DNA from 3 places in the Streptomyces sp. NPDC055955 genome. Region 3 is predicted to be linked to each of the others. Evidence: riboswitches for the same ligand, from Rfam matches in the RefSeq annotation. Region 3 holds a riboswitch; each other region holds the start of a gene.
What was found. A riboswitch is a leader RNA that binds a small molecule or an ion and turns the genes downstream of it on or off. The one in region 3 is predicted to bind cyclic di-AMP.

Region 1 (7,914 bases), on a different contig from region 3:
AGTACTTCGACTCGTCGGAGACCTGCTCGTAGAAGTTCGTGAGCCGCTCGGCGTCGTCGATGGTGATGGGCCTGATGCGCGCGGTGCCGCCGTCGCGCAGCACCACGTCTGCTTCCCAGTGGGCGGGGTATGCGTGCCGGTCCGACGGGGTCTGCATGGGCACAGCGTACGGCGCGGCGGTGACAGTCGTACGGGTCGCGGCGCGAGCGGGCCGAAGGCACGCTATGAGGGCCGACGGGCGTGTACGGGCGGTACGTAGGACCCATATCGGGCACGCCCACCGGTGTGGGAGACTGGTCTAGACAACCGTGAGAATCCTGAAGGGCAGCATCACATGGCTGAGCGCCGCGTCAACGTCGGCTGGGCCGAGGGCCTCCACGCCCGCCCCGCCTCCATCTTCGTCCGCGCGGCCACGGCGGCCGGCGTCCCCGTGACGATCTCCAAGATCGACGGCACCCCCGTCAACGCGGCCTCCATGCTCGCGGTGCTCGGCCTGGGCGCCGGCGGCGGCGAGGAGATCGTCCTGGCCTCCGACGTCGAGGGTGCGGACATCGCACTCGACCGTCTGGCCAAGCTGGTCTCCGAGGGGCTCGAGGAGCTTCCCGAGACCGTCTAGTACACAGGCCGGTACGGGGCTCGACAGTGACCCGTACCGGACGTCCGGATTCTTGGGCGTCGTTCACTGCTCGCAGAAGATCGCGCCGATTAAAGGGTCTGTTCGGATTTTCCGAGCAGACCCTTTGTCTTTCCGTGAGTCCGTTCCCATAATTCCGGAGCAGCACAGAAAGAGCCCTTGGAAATAGGCCGCCCTATTTGTATACGGCGGCTTTGTTAATGCTGAGGCCCCAGTGTGTTGACGGGATGTTGCGAAGTCCTCACACGGCCACCCGTACGAGGGGCGCGCAGGCGGTGGGCGGTCATCGCGCGCTCCGTGTGCTGCGCCGTGAGCGCCCGCGCGCGCTCCACGTCACCGCGCGCCACAGCGTCCACGATCGCCCCGTGCTCGGCCCAGGAGTCGGCGGGCCGCGCGGGCTGCTCGACGGTGTACATCCACGCGATCTTGTGGCGGAGCTGGGTGAGCATCGTGATCAGCCCCGGGCTGGCGGAGGCCTGTGCCAGCGTCTCGTGGAACCAGCCGCCCAGCGCGCGCAGGTCCTCGCTCCGACCTTGCCGGGAGCGCTCCTGACCCAGCCTGACCAGGCCGCGCAGCACCTTCAGGTGCGCCTCGGTGCGGCGTTGCGCGGCGCGGGCCGCGGCGAGCGGCTCGAGGAGCATCCGGATCTCCAGCTGGTCCGCCGCCTCCTGCGTGGTGGGTTCGGCGACGCACGCGCCCGCGTGCCTGCGGGTGACGACGAAGCCCTCGGCCTCCAGGGTGCGCAGCGCCTCGCGCACGGGAACGCGGGAGACGCCGTAGCGACGGGCGAGCACCTCCTCGGTGAGTCTGCCGCCGCGCTCGTGGACACCGGAGACGATGTCGTCGCGGATCGCCGTGCATACCGAGTGCGCCGGAATGCGCATGGACCGACCTCCGCCTTAATCCCCGCGAAACGCGGTAGACAGTCGCTCGTGCAGCGCGATCGAAGTCCGTTCAGCGCGCTTTCCCAGCGACTCTATTCCAGCGGGCCCGAATTTCCGACGGCGGGCCGTAATCCATGGATATTTTTTGGACAGCGCCGCCGGGAACGAACGCGCCGGTCCGGTGACGACCGCGGCCGGTGACGCCGAAAGCCCCGGCTCGGCGAGCCGGGGCTTTCGGTGCGTTGTCGCGCGTACGCGGCGAGGGTCAGACGTTGACGCCGTGCGAGCGCAGGTACGCGACGGGGTCGATGTCCGAGCCGTACTCGGGACTGGTGCGCGCCTCGAAGTGGACGTGCGGGCCCGTGACGTTGCCGGTCGCCCCGGAGAGGCCTATCTGCTGGCCCGGGGTGACCGTCTGGCCGACGGAGACGCCGATGGACGACAGGTGGCCGTACTGCGTGTACGTGCCGTCGTTCATCTTGATGACGATGTTGTTGCCGTAGGCGCCGCCCCAACCGGCCTCCACGACCGTGCCCGCGCCCACGGCGTGCACCGAGGTGCCACTGGCGGCGTGGAAGTCGATGCCGGTGTGGCTGCCGGAGGACCACAGGCCGCTGCTGGCCTTGTACGCGGTCGACACGTACGAGCCGGTGACGGGCAGGACGAAGGCGTTCAGGCGCTTGCGCTCGGCCGCACGGGCGGCGCGCTCCTTGGCCTCACGCTCGGCCTTGGCCTTGGCGGCGGCCTCGCGCCGGTCCTCCTCGGCCTTCTTCTTGGCCGCGGCCTCCGCCTTCTCCTTCGCGGCCGCCTTGTCGGCGGCCTGCTGCTGGGCGGCGGCCTGCGCGTCGATCTGCTGCGCGAGGGAGTCACCGATGGAGATGGCCTTGGTCAGGCCCGTCTGCTCGAGAGACGCGTCGTCAGCGGCGAGGGCGGGGGCGGCGAGGCCTCCGATGACACCGGTCGTGGTGAGCGCGGCGACGCCGGCGACCTGCGCGGTGGTACGCGTGAGACGGCTCGGGCGACGGTGCTTCCCGGTGGCACGGGTGAACGCCATGGAGTGGCTGATCCTTTCCTTCCTTCTCGCCTACCGGGTTAGCTGACGGGTTCGGAGCAGGAAGGTCTCCTACGGACCCCCTTCAGGAAAGGGCGTCCGATTCACCCCAGGGACGGTGGGTCCCCGGCTCCCCCGGCTCGCGCCTTGGGGGACTCGGCGATGACTGTCCGGTGCCGCGGGCGCGGCGTACATCTGGCGGACAGCCGGACCGACGCTAAGCGGGGCATCTTTCAATCAACAAACGGAACCGGGCTTTTGTAGCGCATGCCACAGGGCAGACAGGCAACCACTGGTTCAATTCGGACATACAAGGGCCCCGGTGGTCATCTCGCCCACCGGGGCCCCTCGTTGCACACCGGTCACGGTCAGCCCGTGACGACGGTCACCTCTCCGATACCGAGCGCCCTGACGGGCTCCTCGATCTGGGCTGCGTCACCGACGAGCACCGTCACCAGGCGGTCCGTCGGGAAGGCGCTCACGACGGCCGCGGTGGCCTCCACGGTGCCTGTCGCGGCGAGCCGCCGGTACAGCTCCGCCTGGAAGTCGTCCGGCAGGTGCTGCTCGACCTGGTCGGCGAGCGTCCCGGCGACGGCAGCGGCGGTCTCGAACTTGAGCGGGGCGACGCCCACCAAGTTCTGTACGGCCACGTCCCGTTCGGCGTCGGTGAGGCCCTCCGCGGCGAGCGTGCGCAGCACCTTCCAGAGGTCGTCGAGCGCCGGACCCGTGTTCGGCGTGTCCACGGAGCCGCTGATGGCGAGCATCGCGGCACCCGTCCCGTCCGGTGCCGAGCGCAGCACCTGGCCGAACGCCCGCACGCCGTAGGTGTAGCCCTTCTCCTCGCGCAGGACACGGTCCAGGCGGGAGGTGAGGGTACCGCCCAGGCAGTACGTGCCGAGCACCTGCGCCGGCCACACCCGGTCGTGCCTGTCCGCTCCTACGCGGCCGATCAGGATCTGCGTCTGCACCGCGCCCGGCCGGTCGACGATGACGACCCGGCCGGTGTCGTCGGCCGTCACGGGCGGTACGGGGCGCGGCTCGGTCGTGTTCCCCGTCCAGGCGCCCAGCGTGTCCGCGAGCAGGCCGTCGAGGTCGATGCCCGCGAGGTCGCCCACGACGACCGCGGTGGCCGTGGCGGGGCGCACGTGCCGGTCGTAGAAGGCGCGCACGGCCGCCGCGTCGATGGCCGCGACGGTCTCTTCGGAGCCCTGGCGCGGGCGGGACATGCGCGCGGTGGCCGGGAAGAGCTGCTTCGAGAGTTCCTTGGCGGCGCGGCGGCCGGGGTTGGCCGTCTCGTGCGGGATCTCGTCGAGCCGGTTGCGCACGAGACGTTCGATCTCGCTGTCCGCGAACGCGGGTGCCCTGAGCGCGTCGGCGAGCAGGCCGAGCGCCTTCGGCAGGCGGGAGACGGGGACCTCCAGAGAGACCCGTACGCCGGGGTGGTCGGCGTGCGCGTCGAGGGTGGCACCGCAGCGCTCCAGCTCGGCGGCGAACTCCTCGGCCGCGAGCTTGTCGGTGCCCTCGGAGAACGCCCTCGCCATGATCGTGGCAACGCCGTCGAGCCCGGCGGGCTCGGCGTCCAGGGGCGCTTCGAGGTTGATCTCGACGGCGACGACCTGCTGGCCCGGACGATGGCAGCGCAGCACCGTCAGGCCGTTGTCGAGGGTGCCGCGCTCGGGCGCGGGGAACGCCCACGGCCGCGCCGTGCCGGCCTGGGGCTGCGGGTGGAAGTCCATGGTCGCGAGCTCGGTCACTTGCCGGCCTCCTCGTCTGCGGTCTCGTCCGTGGTCGTGGCGGCGGTCTCGTCGGCGTTCTCGCCGGCCCCTTCGGGGGCCGTGGGCTCGTAGACGAGCACCGCGCGGTTGTCGGGGCGCAGATAGGCCTCGGCCACCTCCCGGACCTCTTCTGCGGTGATGTCCAGGACGCGCTTCACGGCGGTCAGGGCGAGCTGCGGGTCGCCGAACAGGACGGCGAACCTGCACAGTTCGTCGGCGCGGCCCGATACCGTGCCGAGCCGGTCGAGCCACTCACGCTCCAACTGGGCCTGGGCGCGCTCCATTTCCTCGGGAGTGGGCCCGTCGGCGGCGAACCGCGCGAGCTCCTCGTCGACGGCCTCCTCGATGACCGGCACCTCGACGTCGCCGGACGTCTTCACGTCCAGCCACCCCACGGAGGGCGCCCCCGCGAGCCTCAGGAGACCGAACCCGGCGGCGACGGCGGTCCGGTCGCGGCGGACGAGACGGTTGTAGATCCGGGACGACTCGCCGCCGCCGAGGACCGTCAGGGCCAGGTCGGCCGCGTCGCACGCGCGCGAGCCGTCCTGCGGCAGCCGGTAGGCGGCCATCAGCGCGCGGGCCGGGACCTCCTCCTCGACGACCTCGCGCACGCCCTCACCGATCCGCTCGTGCAGGGCGCCGTCGCGCGGGGGCTGCTTGCCGTCGTGGCGCGGGATGGAGCCGAAGTACTTCTCGACCCAGGCCAGCGTCTGCTCGGGGTCGATGTCCCCGACGACCGAGAGGACGGCGTTGTTCGGGGCGTAGTACGTACGGAAGAAGTTCCGCGCGTCCTCCAGGGTGGCCGCGTCCAGGTCGGCCATGGAGCCGATGGGCGTGTGGTGGTACGGGTGACCCTCCGGGTACACGAGGGCGGTCAGCTTCTCGAACGCGGTCCCGTACGGAACGTTGTCGTAGCGCTGGCGGCGCTCGTTCTTGACGACGTCGCGCTGGTTCTCCATCGACTCCTCGTCGAGCGCGGCGAGGAGGGAGCCCATCCGGTCGGCCTCCAGCCACAGCGCGAGCTCCAGCTGGTGGGTCGGCATGGTCTCGAAGTAGTTGGTGCGCTCGAAACTCGTCGTCCCGTTCAGCGAGCCGCCGGCGCCCTGCACCAGCTCGAAGTGCCCGTTCCCGTGGACCTGCTTCGAGCCCTGGAACATCAGGTGCTCGAAGAGGTGAGCCAGGCCGGTGCGGCCCTTGACCTCGTGGCGCGAGCCGACGTCGTACCAGAGGCAGACGGCTGCGACCGGGGTCAGGTGGTCCTCGGAGAGGACCACGCGCAGCCCGTTGTCGAGGCGGTGCTCGGTCGCTGTCAGGCCGCCGGAGCCGGCCTCGGCGGTGGCCGTGTGACCCATGGGCATGTACGTCCCTTCGATCGCGGAACTATCGCGGAAACTGCAGATGTGCTGCCAGTTCTGCCACTGTATGCAAGCGTTCTGACGCGTGGCGAAGTTCCCGCACTGGGTACGCCGAGAGCGAGCACCGAACGCCGTACGGACGGGTCGCGGTCGGCGTTGTCAGTGGGGCGGTCCACAATGGTGCGCGTCAGATTCTCGTACATGCCCCGGCAGCATCTGTGAAGGAGCCGCAGCAGCGATGGCCCGCCGCAGCACGAAGACCCCGCCTCCCGACGACTTCGAGGAGCGGATCCTCGACATTGACGTTGTCGACGAAATGCAGGGCTCCTTCCTCGAGTACGCCTACTCGGTGATCTACTCCCGGGCCCTGCCGGACGCCCGTGACGGCATGAAGCCCGTGCACCGGCGCATCGTCTACCAGATGAACGAGATGGGCCTGCGCCCCGACCGGGGCTATGTGAAGTGCGCCCGCGTCGTCGGCGAGGTCATGGGTAAGTTGCACCCGCACGGAGACGCGTCGATCTACGACGCCCTGGTGCGGCTCGCCCAGCCCTTCTCGATGCGCCTCCCCCTGGTCGACGGCCACGGGAACTTCGGCTCCCTGGGGAACGACGACCCGCCGGCCGCCATGCGGTACACCGAGTGCCGGATGGCCCCCGCGACGTCGCTGATGACGGAGTCGATCGACGAGAACACCGTCGACTTCGGGCCGAACTACGACGGCCAGGAGCAGGAGCCCGCCGTCCTGCCGGCCGCCTACCCGAACCTCCTGGTCAACGGCGCGTCCGGCATCGCCGTCGGTATGGCGACGAACATGCCGCCGCACAATCTCGGCGAGGTCATCGCCGCCGCCCGTCACCTGATCAGGCACCCGGGCGCCGACCTCGAGACGCTCATGAAGTTCGTCCCGGGCCCCGACCTGCCGACCGGCGGCCGGATCGTCGGGCTGTCCGGCATCAAGGACGCCTACGAGTCGGGCCGCGGCACCTTCAAGATTCGCGCCACGGTCTCCGTGGAGGACGTGACGGCGCGCCGCAAGGGCCTCGTCGTCACCGAACTGCCCTTCGCGGTGGGCCCCGAGAAGGTCATCTCGAAGATCAAGGACCTGGTCGGCTCCAAGAAGCTCCAGGGCATCGCGGACGTCAAGGACCTCACCGACCGCCAGCACGGCCTGCGCCTGGTCATCGAGATCAAGAACGGCTTCGTCCCGGAGGCCGTCCTGGAGCAGCTCTACAAGCTGACGCCGATGGAGGAGTCCTTCGGCATCAACAACGTGGCACTGGTCGACGGCCAGCCCCTGACGCTCGGCCTCAAGGAGCTCCTGGAGGTCTATCTCGACCACCGCTTCGAGGTCGTACGCCGCCGCAGCGAGTTCCGCCGTGCGAAGAAGCGGGACCGGCTGCACCTGGTCGAGGGCCTCCTCGTCGCGCTGGTGGACATCGACGAGGTCATCCGCCTCATCCGCTCCAGCGACAACTCCGCGCAGGCGAAGGAACGCCTGATGGAGCGCTTCTCTCTCAGCGAGATCCAGACGCAGTACATCCTGGACACGCCGCTGCGCCGCCTCACCAAGTTCGACCGCATCGAGCTGGAGACGGAGCGCGACCGGCTCAACGGCGAGATCGACGAGCTGACCGGGATCCTCGACTCCGACGCCGAGCTGCGCAAGCTCGTCTCGGCCGAACTGGCTTCGGTGGCGAAGAAGTTCGGCACCGAGCGCCGCACCGTGCTCCTGGAGTCGGCGGGCACGGCGGTCGCCGCTGTGCCCCTCCAGGTCGCCGACGACCCGTGCCGCGTGCTCCTGTCGTCCACGGGCCTGCTGGCGCGCACGGCGACCGCCGACCCCTTCGGGGACGACGAGGACGCCCGGCGCACCAAGCACGACGTGATCGTCTCCGCGGTCCCGGCGACCGCGCGCGGAGAGATCGGCGCGATCACCTCCGCGGGGCGCCTGTTGCGGCTCAATGTCATCGACCTGCCGCAGCTCCCGGAGACGGCCTCGGCGCCGAACCTCTCCGGAGGCGCGCCCGTCACGGAGTTCCTGTCGTCGCTGGAGGCGGACGAGAAGGTGGTCTGCCTGACCACCCTCGACGAGTCGTCCCCCGGCCTGGCGATCGGCACCGAGCAGGGCGTGGTCAAGCGCGTCGTGCCCGACTACCCGACGAACAAGGACGAGTTGGAGGTCATCGGCCTCAGGGACGGTGACCGCATCGTC
Region 2 (7,914 bases), on a different contig from region 3:
TTGCTTCTCGCGCTCGGCGACCGTCCCGCCGCGCACGAGACCCTCGTACGACTCCTGCACGACGCGGAGCGCCTGCACGGACCCGGACACCCGTTCCCGGCCGAAATCCGCCGCACCTTGCAGTGGCTGGGGCAGGTCCGGGGCTGAGCCGGGTCGGGCCGGGCACGGGGGAGTGCCTCAACTCCCGCCGAATCGTTGGGTCGAATAGGTGGCCGAGAGCACGGCCACTGCCTAACATCGATCACCGCCGGACTTTGTGCACCGACGCACAAACTCTTCGCAGGGAGGCCCACCTTGCATCGCCGCAACAGCCGCCGCACCGCGCTCGTCCTCTCCACCGCCGCCGTAGCCGCGGTCCCCCTCCTCACCGCCTGCGGCGACGACGCGCATCCCGGCGCCGCGGCCGTCGTGGGCAGCGACCGCATCACCGTCTCCCAGCTGCAGAACCGGGTGAACGAGGTGCGCGACGCCCAGCAGGCCGCCACCAAGGACGACCAGCAGTACGAGCAGGCCATCGCCAAGTCCGGCAGCCTCACCAGGAACACGCTGAACTCCATGGTCTTCGACCGTGTGGTGCACCGCGCGGCCACCGACGCGGGCGTCAAGGTGAGCCGCCGGCAGGTCCAGGAGCGGGAAGCCGCGATGGCGCAGCAGGCCGGCGGCGTGCGGCAGCTGCAGCTCGCCCTGCTCGAGCAGTACAACATCGCGCCCGAGCGCATCGCGGACAGCGCCCGCACCGATCTCGAGGTCATGGGCCTCGCACAGAAGGTCGGCGCGAACATGCAGTCCCAGGCCGAGAGCGACCAGGCCCCCTTCTGGAAGGCGCTCGACCAGGCCTCCAAGGAGCTGAACGTCGGCCTGAACCCGCGCTACGGCACCTGGGACATCGCCAAGAGCCACGGCCGCGCCGACACGAAGACACCCTGGGTGCGCGAGGTCACGTCCCCGAAGACGGGGGACGAGCAGACGGCGTAGGGCGCGGCGGGCGGCCTGGGTTACGTTCGAGGCGTGAACGCCGAGAACACACCCGCCGCCGTCCCGACCGGCCGCATCGTCCTGCTCACCACCAGCCACCGCGTCGCACCCGGCCTGCTGTCCTGGTCGGCCTGGCAGCTCCTGCACGCCGCCGACGAGGTGCTGTGCGCCGACGCCGCGCACCCGCAGCTGCCGTATCTGCGGGAGGCCGGCATCGAGGTGCGGGAGGCGGCGCCGACGGCCCACGAGCTCGTCGACGCCTGCGCCGGCGGCCGCACCGTCGTGGTCGTCGCCACCGCCGAGGGCGACCGGCGCCTGACCGACGGCCTGGCCGCGCTCGCCGGCTCGGGCCGCGTCGCGATGCCCGACCTGGAACTGCTCCCGGCCTCCTACGACCTGCCGGGCGCCCGCCTCCTCGACCTGGTCCAGGTCATGGACCGCATCCGTCGCGAGTGCCCGTGGTCCTCGCAGCAGACCCACAAGGGCCTGGCGAAGTACGCGATCGAGGAGGCGTACGAACTCGTCGAGGCGATCGAGGACGGCGACCGGGACGAGCTGCGCGAGGAGCTCGGCGACGTGCTCCTCCAGGTTGTCTTCCACGCCCGGATCGCCGAGGAGGCCTCCGGTGAGGAAGGGGACGAGGCGTTCTCCGTGGACGACGTCGCCGGCGGCATCGTCGAGAAGCTCATCCACCGTCACCCGCACGTCTTCGGCGACGACACGGCGCTCACCCCGCAGGACGTGAAGGAGCACTGGCTGCGCACGAAGGCCGTGGAGAAGCAGCGCGAGTCCGTCACGGACGGGGTGCCGGTGGGACAGCCCGGCCTCGCGCTCGCGGCGAAACTGGGATCGAGGGTCCGCACGGCCGGCCTCGACGTGCCCCTCCCGTCCGGCGAGGGCGTCGGCTACGAATTGCTGGCACTCGCCCTGCGCGCCGAGGCCGACGGCGTCGACCCGGAGGCGGCACTGCGCGCGGCGTCCCGGGCGTACCGGGACGCGATCCGGGCGGCGGAGGGGCTGGCCTAGGGCCTGTCGTCACATTCCCGTCTGCCCGGCGGCGTCTGGCACGCCCGCTCGCGGCGTTGCCGAATAGCCCTGGTAGCTCCGCTGCAAGGGCTCTCCGGCGCCTTGCGATCGCACGCACCGGACGCCGCCGGGCCCGCCCCTCGGGCGGACGACGGGAATGTGACGACAGGCCCTAGAACCGGCGGCGGTGGGGTCCGGCAGGGGGTGGCGCCCCGCGCCGGATACGGTCGAGGCGTGACCGACAAGCCCGCGCAGCGCACCGCTCCCGAACTCTTCACCTGGGAGTTCGCCACCGATCCGTATCCGGCCTACGCCTGGCTGCGCGAGCACTCGCCCGTCCACCGCACGACGCTCCCCAGCGGTGTCGAGGCCTGGCTGGTCACGCGGTACGCGGACGCGAAACAGGCGCTGGCCGACCAGCGCCTGTCCAAGAACCCGGCGCACCACGACGAGCCCGCCCACGCCAAGGGCAAGACCGGCATTCCGGGCGAGCGCAAGGCCGAGCTGATGACCCATCTGCTCAACATCGACCCGCCGGACCACACCCGCCTGCGCCGCCTCGTCTCGAAGGCGTTCACCCCACGCCGGGTGGCCGAATTCGCTCCTCGTGTGCAGGAGTTGACGGACGGCCTCATCGACCGGTTCGCCGCCCGGGGCGAGGCCGACCTGATCCACGACTTCGCCTTCCCGCTCCCCATCTACGCGATCTGTGACCTGCTGGGCGTCCCGCGCGAGGACCAGGACGACTTCCGCGACTGGGCGGGCATGATGATCCGCCACGGCGGGGGCCCGCGCGGCGGTGTCGCGCGCTCCGTCAAGAAGATGCGCGGCTATCTGGCCGAACTCATCCACCGCAAGCGCAGCGACCCGGGCGACGACCTCATCTCCGGCCTCATCCGCGCCTCCGACCACGGGGAGCACCTCACGGAGAACGAGGCCGCCGCCATGGCCTTCATCCTTCTCTTCGCAGGTTTTGAGACCACGGTCAATTTGATCGGCAACGGCACGTACGCCCTGCTCACCCACCCCGAGCAGCGCGAGCGGCTCCAGCGGTCGCTGGCCCCCGGAGCCGCCGAGCCCGGCCTTCTGGAGACCGGGATCGAGGAACTCCTGCGCTACGACGGCCCCGTGGAGCTCGCCACGTGGCGCTTCGCGACCGAGCCGCTGACCGTCGGGGGACAGGACATCGCCGCCGGCGACCCCGTCCTGGTCGTGCTCGCCGCCGCCGACCGCGACCCGGCGCGCTTCGACGAGCCCGACACCCTCGATCTCTCCCGGCGCGACAACCAGCACCTCGGATACGGGCACGGGATCCACTACTGCCTCGGAGCCCCCCTCGCGCGCCTGGAGGGGCAGACCGCCCTCGCTACGCTCCTGACGCGCCTTCCGGACCTGCGACTCGCGGGAGATCCTGCCGATTTGCGCTGGCGCGGCGGCCTCATCATGCGGGGATTGCGCACGCTTCCGGTCGAGTTCACGCCGCATCGGGAAGGTCCGGGCGAAGCGGTGTAACTGACGGTTCGTCAAGACTGTGACTTTCACGTGATCTCGGCTGCATCGACTTGTGACAAGCGTTCGACTCCCGCTACGTTCACCAGTCATCGCGGCACCACCCGCCGCAGCATTCCCCGAGCCACCGAAAGGCGCCTTCATGCTCACCGGGAACGGTCGTCACCGTCGCCCCCGCCAGGCTCCCGCGCTCATCGTCGCCGCGGGAGTGGCCGGCTCCGCCATCGCGATCCCCCTGCTCGGCGCGACCAGCGCGAGCGCCGCGTCGACCGCCACGTGGGACAAGCTCGCCGAGTGCGAGAGCGGCGGCTCCTGGAGCGCCGATCCGGGCAACGGCTACTACGGCGGGCTCCAGCTCTCGCAGGAGATCTGGGAGGACCACGGTGGCCTCGACTTCGCGCCGCGCGCCGACCAGGCCAGCCGCTCGCAGCAGATAGCCGTCGCCGAGAAGGTCCTCGCCGACGAGGGTCCGCGGGCGTGGCCGGTCTGCTCGGTCACCTCGGGGCTCACGGCGGACGACGCCGCGGCCGACGTCGACCCCGGGGCGGCCCTGCCGACCCCGTCCGCGTCCGCCGGCGACTCCGGCCGTGACGACGCGGCGGACGGCGACACCGCGAAGAGTGACGCGAGCGACGAGTCGGCGGACTCCGCGTCCGAGGCCGCGAAGGGCGACTCCCGAGAGAAGAGTCACGACGACTCGGGTGATACCGCAGGTAACACCGCGGGCGACTCCAAGAGCGACAAGTCCGGCCGGGACGGCTCGACTTCGACCGCCGGCGCGCCCTCGTCGGAGGCCTCCGACGGCTCGGACTCCGCCGCTGCGCCCGCCTCCGGCCGGCACCGCGGCGACGCCGCCGAGGACGACGTCCCGGGCTCCTCGCGCGCCGACGACGGCTCGGGCCGCCATGCCTCGCGCGGCGGAGAAAGCGGGCGCAAGGGTGTGAATGCGGACGAAGGTACTTATACCGTGCGCTCCGGCGACAACCTCTGGGGCATCGCCGACACCCATGACGTGGACGGCGGATGGGCCGCTCTGTACGCCGAGAACAAGAAGACGGTCGGCGCCGACCCCGACCTCATCCTTCCTGGTCAGAGTCTGGATCTTGGGCTCGAATCGGGCGAAAAGTAGGGGCAGTTCGGGCGTGATGTCCGCTTTGGTGACGGTGAGAGATGGGTCTCAAAGGCCCTGATCGTCTTTGAAATTCGGGCGATCCACTGCTTACGGTCATCACCGCTCGCCACAGCGGGCCCCGTCGGATGTCACGCCGAATCCTGCCAACGTCCGTACGGGAACAGTCGTCGCGTAAGCGCCGTAGGCAGGAGCGGGGGACCCAAGGTAAGTGCCGGCCCCGGCCGTCGAGAGACGGCCGACCGACCGGCTTGGGGTGAAGTCGCACGCAGGACGTGCGACCGGGCACTCATCCGGCCCGAACCCGACAGCTCACCTCGTAGGCGTCGGTGAGGGGATCTCTCGATGCTGTTTTCCAGCAAGGGCAAGCACCGTCGCCCGTCCAAGGCCGTTCGCGTCGCCACGCTCGCCGGTGTCGCCGGTGCCGCTGTCGCCGTCCCGCTGATGGGTGCCACCGGCGCCTCCGCCGCCACCACCTCCGAGTGGGACGCGGTCGCGCAGTGCGAGTCCGGCGGCAACTGGTCGATCAACACGGGCAACGGCTACTACGGCGGCCTCCAGTTCTCCTCGTCCACCTGGGCCGCGTACGGCGGCACCGCCTACGCCTCCACCGCCGACAAGGCCTCCAAGGCGCAGCAGATAGCCGTCGCCGAGAAGGTCCTGGCGAGCCAGGGCAAGGGTGCCTGGCCGAGCTGCGGCGTGGGCCTGTCCGCCGCCTCGACCGGCTCCGCCCCGGCCGCCGCCGCCCCGAAGCAGCAGGAGCGCACCGAGCAGCCGACCACCCGCAGCCAGGAGCGCAAGGCGCCTGCCGCCCCGAAGCAGGAGTCGAAGAAGACCGTCGAGACCCCGGCCGGCAAGAAGGTCGAGAAGGGTGACGGCGAGTACAAGGTGAAGGCCGGCGACACCCTCAGCACCATCGCCGAGGCGCACCACGTCAAGGGTGGCTGGGCGAAGCTCTTCAAGCTGAACAAGGACATCGTCGAGGACGCCGACCTGATCTACCCGGGTCAGCAGCTCCACCTCAAGTAAGGAGGGGAGGGGGCGACAGCCCCCAGGCCGCTCGGGTGCCGGCTTTCGGCGGACGGCCGGTACCACGCCAGGTCCCCCCAAGGACTCCCCGCCCCGGGTGCGCATTCCCCCGTCGCGCCCGGGGCGGGGTTTTGGTGCGTGAGGGGTCCTGGGCTTTCGTCCGTTGTCGGCCGGTGCTTTTTGTTCCGTTCGGAAACAATTCGCTCTCGGTTTTTGTCCACGGGCCGGTCGGTCGGCTGGCCGGTGCCTGGAGCCGGTTAGGCTCGTGTGTTGCCGGACCATGCGGCCCGGCGTAGTTGCGTCACATCCCATAAGGAGATGCTCGTGCCGTCCATCGACGTCGTCGTAGCCCGGGAAATCCTGGACTCCCGAGGCAACCCCACGGTCGAGGTCGAGGTCGGCCTCGACGACGGCAGCACCGGTCGTGCCGCTGTCCCGTCCGGTGCGTCCACCGGCGCGTTCGAGGCCATCGAACTCCGCGACGGTGACCCGAACCGCTACCAGGGCAAGGGTGTCGAGAAGGCCGTCCTCGCCGTCATCGAGCAGATCGGCCCGGAGCTCGTCGGCTACGACGCCACCGAGCAGCGCCTGATCGACCAGGCGATGTTCGACCTGGACGCCACCGACAACAAGGGTTCGCTCGGCGCCAACGCCATCCTCGGCGTCTCCCTCGCCGTCGCGCACGCCGCCTCCGAGGCCAGCGACCTGCCGCTGTTCCGCTACCTCGGCGGTCCGAACGCGCACCTGCTGCCCGTCCCGATGATGAACATCCTCAACGGTGGGTCGCACGCCGACTCCAACGTCGACATCCAGGAGTTCATGATCGCGCCGATCGGCGCGGAGTCCTTCTCCGAGGCCCTTCGCTGGGGCGCCGAGGTCTACCACACCCTCAAGAAGGTGCTGAAGACCAAGAGCCTGTCCACCGGTCTGGGCGACGAGGGCGGCTTCGCCCCGAACCTCGGCTCGAACCGCGAGGCCCTCGACCTCATCGTCGAGGCCATCAAGCAGGCCGGTTACGTTCCCGGTGAGCAGATCGCGCTCGCGCTCGACGTCGCCGCGTCCGAGTTCTACAAGGACGGCAAGTACGAGTTCGAGGGCAAGTCCCGCTCGGCCGCCGAGATGACCGAGTACTACGAGGAGCTCGTCTCCGCGTACCCGCTGGTCTCCATCGAGGACCCGCTGTACGAGGACGACTGGGCCGGCTGGAACGTCATCACCGAGAAGCTGGGCGACAAGGTCCAGATCGTCGGCGACGACCTCTTCGTCACCAACCCCGAGCGCCTCGCCCGCGGCATCGAGGAGGGCTCCGCCAACGCCCTGCTCGTCAAGGTCAACCAGATCGGTTCGCTGACCGAGACCCTGGACGCCGTCGAGATGGCCCAGCGCAACGGCTTCAAGTGCATGATGTCCCACCGCTCCGGCGAGACCGAGGACGTCACCATCGCCGACCTCGCCGTCGCGGTGAACTGCGGCCAGATCAAGACCGGTGCCCCGGCCCGCTCGGACCGCGTCGCCAAGTACAACCAGCTCCTGCGCATCGAGGAGATCCTCGACGACGCCGCGGTCTACGCCGGCCGCAGCGCGTTTCCCCGCTTCAAGGGCTGAGCGCGCTCTTAAGGCACTGCCTTAGGAAGCGTCGTACGTACGTCCCCGCACCCGGTCCCGTACCGTGTGCGGGGACGTACGCACGTAAAGGGGAGGCGCGAACATGGCCGGGAGAGTCCGGGACAGGGACCGTGACCGGTTCTCCACCGCGACCCGGCTGCGTCTGCTCGGCGAGCAGACCGCCGAGCGCGTCTACCGCTCCCAGACCAGACGTCAGGCCCGCCGTTCCCGTCTCACCGGCCGCGCGGCACTCCTGGCCCTCGTCCTGTGCACCCTGGTCGTCGCGCTCGCCTACCCCATAAGGCAGTACGTCTCCCAGCGCGGGGAGATCGCCGACCTCCAGCGCCGGCAGCAGGAGGCCCAGAGCAGGGTCGACAGGCTGCGCGACGAGAAGGCACGCTGGCAGGACGACTCGTACGCCGAGCAGCGGATCCGCGACCGGCTCCACCTGGTGATGCCGGGCGAGACCGGCTACGTGGCGCGCGACCCCGACGCGGCGAAGCGCACCCGCTCCGAGGGGGGCGCGAAGGGACGGCCCTGGTACTCGAACGTCTGGGACGGCGTCGACAAGGCCGACCGCCCCGGCGACTGACCCGCCCGCACCGAAGCCCCGCACCCGCAGCACCCCGAATCCGCAGTAC
Region 3 (7,914 bases):
GGTCACGACCATCACGGCAGTCAATGCGGTGACCACCACGACGGGAGCGGGGTGGCACGAACCGGCCAGGGCGACCGCCCGGCCCGTCCGGCGCAGGGTCGCGCCGTCGGCCGCCGCATGCTCGGGTGTGCCCACCCGGCCGATCCTAGACGCCCCGGACCCGCCCGGCCCGAGCACTCGCCCGGGGCCGAACGGCCGGACGGGCGATCCCTGGTGGCGAGCCCTCGGCATGGGGAACACGTGGAGAGCAAGCCAGCCCAGTCGGTCATCGGACGGGAACCCCATGACGCGGATCGCTGCCGTTCACGGCGCCCTCGCACCGCACCGTCGCGCGCAGTCCGAGATCACCGACATGGTGGCCCGCACGTGTCTGCCCAAGGGCACCGACCGCAGGGTCCTGGACCGCCTGCACCGCAGCGCCAGGGTCGGCTCGCGCCATATGACGCTGCCCCTCGACCGGTACGGGGAACTGGACGGGTTCGGCGCCGCCAACGACGTCTTCATCGCTACCGCCACCGACCTGGGCGGCCGGGCTGTCCGGGACGTCCTGCGCATGGCCGGGCTGTCGGCGGCGGACGTGGACCTGTTGATCTTCACTTCCGTCAGCGGCATCTCCACCCCGTCGATCGATGCCCGGCTCGCTGTACGCCTCGGACTGCGGCGCGACGTCAAGAGGCTCCCCATGTTCGGACTGGGCTGTGCCGGCGGCGCCGCCGGTCTGGCACGCATGCACGACTATCTCGTCGGCCGGCCCGACCACGTGGCGGTGCTCCTGTCGGTCGAGCTGTGCTCACTCACGTTCCAGCGCAATGACGCCACCACGGCCAACCTGGTCGCGACCGGGTTGTTCGGAGACGGGGCCGCCGCAGTCGTCGGGTTCGGGGCACACCGGCCGGCCGAGACCGCCGGCCCGACGATCGTGGACACCCGCAGCCACCTCTATCCGGACACCGGGCGCCTCCTGGGCTGGGACGTGAGGGATTCCGGCTTCCGGGTCGTCCTCGATCCGCGGGTGCCCGACGTCATACGCCGTCATCTCGCCGATGACGTCGAGGGGTTTCTCTCAGACCACGGGCTGAAGAGGAAGGACGTGACCGCGTGGGTGTGCCACCCCGGCGGCCCCAAGGTCCTGGAGGCTGTTGCCGAGGCCCTCGACCTGCCCGGTGACGCACTCGACGTGACCTGGCGTCACTTGGCCGAGGTGGGCAACCTGTCCTCGTCGTCGGTACTCCACGTGCTGCGCGACACCCTGGCCGACCACCGGCCGCCGCCGGGCACGCCGGGTGTGCTGCTTGCCATGGGGCCCGGCTTCGCTTGCGAACTCGTATTGCTGCGCTGGTAGTTCGGATCTCGGAGGACAGGGAAAGCATGATCTGGTACGGACTGCTGGTGGCCGCGGTCGCAGGCGAGCGCGTCGCCGAGCTCGTCGTCGCCCGTCGCAACGAACGGTGGAGCGCAGCCCGCGGGGCCACCGTCTCGGGGCAGGGTCACTACCCGGCGATGGTCGCCCTCCACACCGGGCTTCTGGGTGGCTGCCTCTTCGAAGTAGGGCTGGTGGACCGTCCTTTCCTGCCCGCACTGGCGTGGCCGATGCTCGCCCTGTTCGCGGCCGCCCAGGCCCTGCGGTGGTGGTGTGTCAGCACGCTCGGGCCCCGCTGGAACACCCGGGTGATCGTCGTACCCGGACTGCCTCTGGTGACGGGAGGCCCGTACCGCTGGCTGCGGCACCCCAACTATGTGGCCGTCGTCGCCGAGGGCGTCGCCCTTCCGCTGATCCACACCGCATGGGTCACGGCGACCTCGTTCACTCTGCTCAACGCCGCGCTGCTCACCGTCCGCATTCGCTGCGAGAACCGCGCCCTGGCCGCGTCGACCACGCCCGCCGCGGCGTGATCGACGTACTGGTGGCGGGCGGCGGGCCGGCCGGTCTGGCCGCCGCCATCCACGCCGCGCTCGCCGGCCTGGAGACAGTCGTCGTCGAACCCCGCACGTCACCCGTGGACAAGGCGTGCGGAGAGGGCGTCATGCCGAGCGGTGTCGCCGCACTGCGAGGACTGGGCATTCAGGTCACCGGCCACGAGCTGCGCGGCATCCGCTACGTGGACGGCACCGCACGCGCCGAAGCCTGCTTCCGCGACCGCAGCGGGCTGGGAATCCGCCGTACGACGCTGCACGCCGCGCTTCACCGGCGCGTTCTCGATCTCGGCGTGCGGATCGTGAAGGGCAAGGTCGGCGAAGTGCGCCAGAGCGCCGACTCCGTCACCGCGGCGGGTACGACAGCCCGCTGGCTGATCGCCGCCGACGGCCTGCACTCCCCCGTGCGGCGGGCGGTGGGACTGGAGATGCCTGGAGTCAAAGACGGCCGCTACGGACTTCGCCGGCACTTCCGCGTCGAGCCGTGGACCGACTTCGTGGAGGTCCACTGGTCCGGTGAGGGCGAGGCCTATGTGACACCGGTGGGCGAGGATCTGGTGGGCGTCGCGATCCTCAGCCGCTGCCGCCGCAGCTACGACCAGCACCTCGCCGGCTTCCCCGCCCTCACGGCGTTCCTCCGTGGTGCGGCCGCGACGGACGTGCGTGGCGCGGGACCCCTGCGGCAGCGCGCACGACGCAGAGTCGCCGGCCGTGTCCTGCTCGTCGGCGACGCCGCGGGCTACCTGGACGCCCTCACCGGCGAGGGCATCGCCCTCGGGCTTACGACGGCGCGGGCAGCCGTCCGCTGCCTGGCCGCCGGACGACCGCAGGAGTACGAGCGCTCCTGGACACGGCTGACCCGTCGCCACCGGCTGCTGACCGGCGCCCTCCTGGCCGCGGGCCGCCGTCCTGGCACCGCCCGCCTCATCGTCCCGGCTGCGTCCCGGATGCCGCCGGTGTTCTCCGCGGCGGTTCACGCGTTGGAGTAGGGAAGCGTCTGATCGATGTTCAGGCCACGCTGCCCGTTACATGCGCTTCTCCATGCGCTTCGATTCGCCAGGTCCATGTGGGTACTCCGGGTACTCCGGCCAGTTCGCACCGCCGCCTCCCTCGACACCTGACCGGGACGCGGGGAATTCATGGGTCGTCCGGGATCTGTACCGGCCGGGCCCGCCCCACAACTCCTGCTCGGGATCAGCCGACCGCATGCGCACACCATGAGGGCCATTCGGAGGCTCTGCTGTGGCGGCTGCCGTCGGCCAGGCCCCATGTTGGGCACAGTGGACACGTCGCCGCGCACCAGGTGGCGACAGGGCTCTGGGAGGACCGTATGACCGCTTCGTCACCCGCCACCGACGCGCCTCCGGCCCGGTACGACGACCTGCGGGCGCTGGTGATCAACTGCACCCTGAAACGCTCACCGGAAACGAGCAACACTCAGGGCCTGATCGGCCGCAGCACCGCAATCATGGAAGGCCAAGGTGTCCACGTCGACATCGTCCGGGCCGTCGACCACGACATCGCCACGGGCGTGTGGCCCGACATGACGGAGCACGGCTGGGAGACGGACGCCTGGCCGGACCTCTACCGTCAGGTCATGGCCGCCGACATCCTCGTGCTGGCCGGACCGATCTGGCTGGGCGACAACAGTTCCGTGATGAAGCAGGTGATCGAACGCCTCTACGCCTGCTCCAGTCTCCTCAACGACGCCGGCCAGTACGCCTACTACGGCCGCGTCGGCGGCTGCCTGATCACCGGCAATGAGGACGGCGTCAAACACTGCGCGATGAATGTCCTCTACAGCCTCCAACACCTGGGCTACACCATCCCGCCCCAGGCCGACGCCGGATGGATCGGTGAGGCCGGCCCCGGCCCCTCCTACCTGGACCCGGGCTCCGGCGGACCCGAGAACGACTTCACCAACCGCAACACCACGTTCATGACCTGGAACCTGCTGCACCTGGCCCGGGCGTTGAAGGACCTGGGTGGCATCCCCGCCTACGGCAACCAGCGCGCCGCCTGGGACGCCGGCTGCCGCCACGACTACGAAAACCCGGAACACCGCTAGCGGCACCCGTAGGGCAACGGGACGTCTCGCCCCCGGCGCCGGTCGAACGCCGTGCATGCCGCGCACGTCCGCACTCACGACCACCAGCCACCCTCGTCCCGTCAGCCCACCGCGCAACCGGCCCCGAGGAAGCGGCGGCCCGCTTCACGGCTCGTCACCACCCGGCGCTTCATGCCCGGAAAGAGGAACGCGCCGCCCCCATAAGCGCGTTCACGCTCGCGCGCAGCACGCCTTCGCCCGGATGAAGGGCTGAAATACCCCGCGTGAGCGGCGAATCAAAGGCAAGTCCGCGTTCCTTGCCGAGTCGACACTGTGGGCCGGGATTTACCAGTTCTCACACACGGTGAGACACCTGCCCGGAAGGCCTTGGTCGGCAGGGGATTTCACCAGAATCCCGTCGGTCCAAGTCGAGACCTTCACCGACACCGGTGACGATCGACAACTGACTTGCCATCACTTGCGGGCCATTTTCTGAACTCACGCAGATCCTGAGCCGGCTCTTTTCTGCGGGTCCAAGGTCGAAGCCCTCGCCCACCCCGAATCTGGATCTCCCGCGAGCCCATCAGGTCGGCGAGGAGTACCCCCAAGCTGGAGCCCCCAGGCGTCACCTCAGTCGATCCCCTCAGTTCCATCGACCCCTCGGCCTCACCGCACAGGGCCACGTTCAGGAACCATCCGGATCGATACCCGCCAGGAACCGCGCAGCGGGGACGTCCTTCGAGCGCACGACCCGGCCACCATTGATGGCAATGCGCCCCAAAACGTACCAAAAGCGACATGCTGCTATGTCCGCCTTTGAACTAAATGCTAGCTTTTAGGGTTATTCATGACTTAAGCGAGACTGCGACTATCTCGTGAGGCATTTACGCGAAATATGGCGCTCTGCTGTGTAATCAAGCGGGATACCAGTCCGCGCCCCATTCAGTGAGTCGCGTCACACGGTCGGACGCGCGGGCCCCGGGCTCCGCTGCGCCTACTCCCCTTCTGCGCAAAGAAGGTTGGGCTTTTCGATCAAAGGGAGCGGCGGGTTCAGGTCGCCGGAAACAGGGCTCTCGAATTTCGCTCCCGGAATTCTGGTCTTGTTCCGTCCGCGCTCTCTCGCCTAATGTCACCGTCAATCCGGATGGAACGCCGAATCCTGCCGCTGTCCGGAATCCCTCCCACTCACTCGGTCACGCACGGCAGGAGCGGGGGACCCAGGTAAGCCGCCGATCCGGTTTCCGGAACGGCTCGGGGTGCAGTCGCACACATAGTGCGACCGGACATCTCCCGTCCGAACCCGACAGCTCACCTCGCAGGCGACGGAGAGGAATTTTTCATGCCCGCAAAGGGAATGCACCGCCGCACCAAGTCCATCTCGCTCACCCGGGGACTCGCCGCCGCAGGCACGGGCGCGGCCGTGCTCGCTCTCCCGGTGCTCGGCGCGACCAGCGCCAGCGCGGCGCAGGCCGCCCCGGCAGCGAAGAGCGCCGCGGCCCCCGCGACGTACGTCGTCGCCGCGGGCGACACCCTCAGCAAGATCGCGCGAGAGCACTCTCTGAGCGGCGGCTGGCAGAAGCTGTACCAGGACAACCGAGCCGCCGTTGGCGGTAACCCGGGGCTGATCCACCCCGGCCTCAAGCTCACGCTCGGCAAGAAGAGCTCCGCGACGCCCGTGGCCACCGAAGAGTACGCCGCGCGGGCCGACCGCTCCGAGGTCCGGACCCCGCTCGCCGCTGCCCCGGCGAAGAAGTCCTACACCAACGACCTCGACGGCTGGATCAAGGAGTCGCTGGACATCATGGCCCAGCACAACATTCCCGGCTCCTACGAGGGCATCCACCGCAACATCATGCGCGAGTCCTCCGGCAACCCGCTGGCCATCAACAACTGGGACTCCAACGCTGTCGCAGGAACCCCGTCCAAGGGGCTCCTGCAGGTCATCGACCCCACGTTCAAGGCGTACCACGTGCCCGGCACGTCGATGAACAGCTACGACCCGGTCGCCAACATCACCGCCGCCTGCAACTACGCGGCCGACAAGTACGGCTCGATCGACAACGTGAACGGCGCGTACTGACAGCAGGTCTCACCATGAGGGATCCGGCGGCTGCTCAGCTGCGCTCCTAGGGCTCCGCCCCGGCTCGGCGCAGTGGACGCCGCGGTCCGCTCCCCTCAACGGAAGCCCAGCGACTGCCTGTTGAAGCGCATCGATGTCGCCATGGCCCTGAAGTCCCCTCAATAGGAAGGGACTTCAGGGCCTTTTTCGTCCTGTCCTCCCTCTTGCGCGCCATCACCCCCGTGCATATCCTCCCCGCGGATCGAAGCGCTTCGACACCACGGAGAGAGACAGCATGGCAGACCTGCAGCCAGTCATCCCCGGGTTCCACCCGGATCCCAGCGTCTGCCGCGTCGGCGACGACTACTACCTCGCGTGCTCGAGCTTCGAGTACGTCCCCGGAGTGCCGCTCTTCCACAGTCGCGACCTGGTGCACTGGCGGCTGATCGGCAACGTCCTCGACCGGCCCGGCCAGTTGCGGCTGCCCCTGGACACACCTTCCTCCGCCGGGATCTACGCGCCGACGCTGCGCCACCACGACGGCCGCTTCTGGCTGATCGTCACCAATGTGAGCAAGGGAGGCGGCAATCTGCTCGTCTCCGCGACCGACCCGGCGGGCCCCTGGTCGGACCCGGTCCCCCTGCCCGGCGTCCCCGGCATCGACCCTGATCTCGCCTGGGACGAGGACGGCGCGTGCTGGGTCACGGTGGCCGGGATCTCCCAGGTCCGCATCGACCCTCACACCGGCGAGACCTTCGGCGAGCCGCGCTCGCTGTGGTCCGGTACGCCGGGCGCCAAGGCCCCTGAGGCGCCGCACCTGTATCACGTGGGCGACCACTGGTACCTGCTGATCGCCGAGGGTGGCACCGAGCGCGGGCATGCCGTCTCCGTGGCCCGCGGCCCCGCGCCCACCGGCCCCTTCGAACCGTGCCCGGCCAATCCGGTCCTGACCCACCGCAGCACCGACGAACCCGTCCAGAACACCGGCCACGCCGATCTGGTGCAAGCGCCCGACGGCACGTGGTGGATGGTCTTCCTCGGGGTACGGCCGCGTGGCGGCACCCCCGGCTGGCACGTGCTCGGCCGTGAGACCTTCCTCGCGCCGGTCACCTGGGAGAACGGCTGGCCGGTCGTCGGCCCGCCGGCGACGACTGGGCCCGTGTCCGTCTCCGCCGAACCCTTCACCGACGACTTCGACGACCCCGATCTGCAGCCCTCCTGGATCTCACTCCGGCACCGCTCCCCGCGGCACTGCACCACGAAGGAACGCCCGGGCCGGCTGACCCTTCACGCCGTCGGGAACGGGCTCGACGCCGCCGATGTCACCTTCGTAGGCCATCGGCAGCAGCACCTCTCCTGCCGCGTCCGCGCCCACCTCGACCCGGCGGACGGCACCGGCGGCCTCGCGGTCCGGCTCGACGAGCTGCACCACTACGAGATCGAGGCCGACGCCGCCGAGGTACGGGTGATCGCCCGCGTCGGGCCGCTACGCACCGTGGTGGGTTCGACGCCCAGGGTGACGGCCGACGGACCGCTGGTGCTCGGTGTCGACGTGAGCCACACGGACACCCCGCGCGACCCGCGGACCGGCCCCGACACGCTCGCGTTCGGAGTCGAGGATGCGCAGGGAACGTTCACCGCACTGGCGACTCTCGACGGCCGCTACCTGTCGACCGAGGTGGCCGGCGGGTTCACCGGCCGTGTCATCGGCCTGTACGCCGCGACCGGCACCGCCCACTTCGACTGGTTTCGCTACGAGCCGCTCGCCATCTGACCCGACCGCTGTCCGGGACCACTGAACTCAGCCACTGAGAGGGACCCCGTATGAGACAAGCACGGAGCCGCAGACGCCGCGCCGGATGGGTGGCGGGCCTCTTCCTGGCCTTGCTCGCCA

Region 1: linked by a shared signal. The riboswitch ahead of ACFC96_RS33920 (M23 family metallopeptidase) and the one ahead of ACFC96_RS38690 (transglycosylase SLT domain-containing protein) in region 3 are both predicted to bind cyclic di-AMP.
Region 2: linked by a shared signal. The riboswitch ahead of ACFC96_RS06555 (transglycosylase family protein) and the one ahead of ACFC96_RS38690 (transglycosylase SLT domain-containing protein) in region 3 are both predicted to bind cyclic di-AMP.

What each region holds. Positions count from the first base shown of each region.
Region 1 is NZ_JBHJYS010000021.1:112,810-120,723, forward strand. Features, by position in the region: gene ACFC96_RS33905 (GNAT family N-acetyltransferase) at 1-157, opposite strand, end outside; gene ACFC96_RS33910 (HPr family phosphocarrier protein) at 335-616, shown strand; gene ACFC96_RS33915 (GntR family transcriptional regulator) at 832-1,518, opposite strand; gene ACFC96_RS33920 (M23 family metallopeptidase) at 1,784-2,572, opposite strand; cyclic di-AMP (ydaO/yuaA leader) riboswitch at 2,585-2,741, opposite strand; gene ACFC96_RS33925 (M16 family metallopeptidase) at 2,938-4,323, opposite strand; gene ACFC96_RS33930 (M16 family metallopeptidase) at 4,320-5,696, opposite strand; gene ACFC96_RS33935 (DNA topoisomerase (ATP-hydrolyzing) subunit A) at 5,938-7,914, shown strand, end outside.
Region 2 is NZ_JBHJYS010000003.1:95,595-103,508, reverse strand. Features, by position in the region: gene ACFC96_RS06580 (protein kinase) at 1-147, shown strand, start outside; gene ACFC96_RS06575 (SurA N-terminal domain-containing protein) at 295-975, shown strand; gene ACFC96_RS06570 (nucleoside triphosphate pyrophosphohydrolase) at 1,009-2,001, shown strand; gene ACFC96_RS06565 (cytochrome P450) at 2,236-3,513, shown strand; gene ACFC96_RS06560 (transglycosylase family protein) at 3,653-4,639, shown strand; cyclic di-AMP (ydaO/yuaA leader) riboswitch at 4,764-4,980, shown strand; gene ACFC96_RS06555 (transglycosylase family protein) at 4,985-5,668, shown strand; gene eno (phosphopyruvate hydratase) at 5,987-7,273, shown strand; gene ACFC96_RS06545 (septum formation initiator family protein) at 7,377-7,865, shown strand.
Region 3 is NZ_JBHJYS010000027.1:50,734-58,647, reverse strand. Features, by position in the region: gene ACFC96_RS38715 (UbiA family prenyltransferase) at 1-135, opposite strand, end outside; gene ACFC96_RS38710 (type III polyketide synthase) at 284-1,342, shown strand; gene ACFC96_RS38705 (isoprenylcysteine carboxylmethyltransferase family protein) at 1,369-1,893, shown strand; gene ACFC96_RS38700 (NAD(P)/FAD-dependent oxidoreductase) at 1,890-2,903, shown strand; gene ACFC96_RS38695 (flavodoxin family protein) at 3,245-3,982, shown strand; cyclic di-AMP (ydaO/yuaA leader) riboswitch at 5,102-5,298, shown strand; gene ACFC96_RS38690 (transglycosylase SLT domain-containing protein) at 5,301-6,041, shown strand; gene ACFC96_RS38685 (glycoside hydrolase family 43 protein) at 6,316-7,794, shown strand; partial or broken gene ACFC96_RS38680 (glycoside hydrolase family 5 protein) at 7,845-7,914, shown strand, end outside.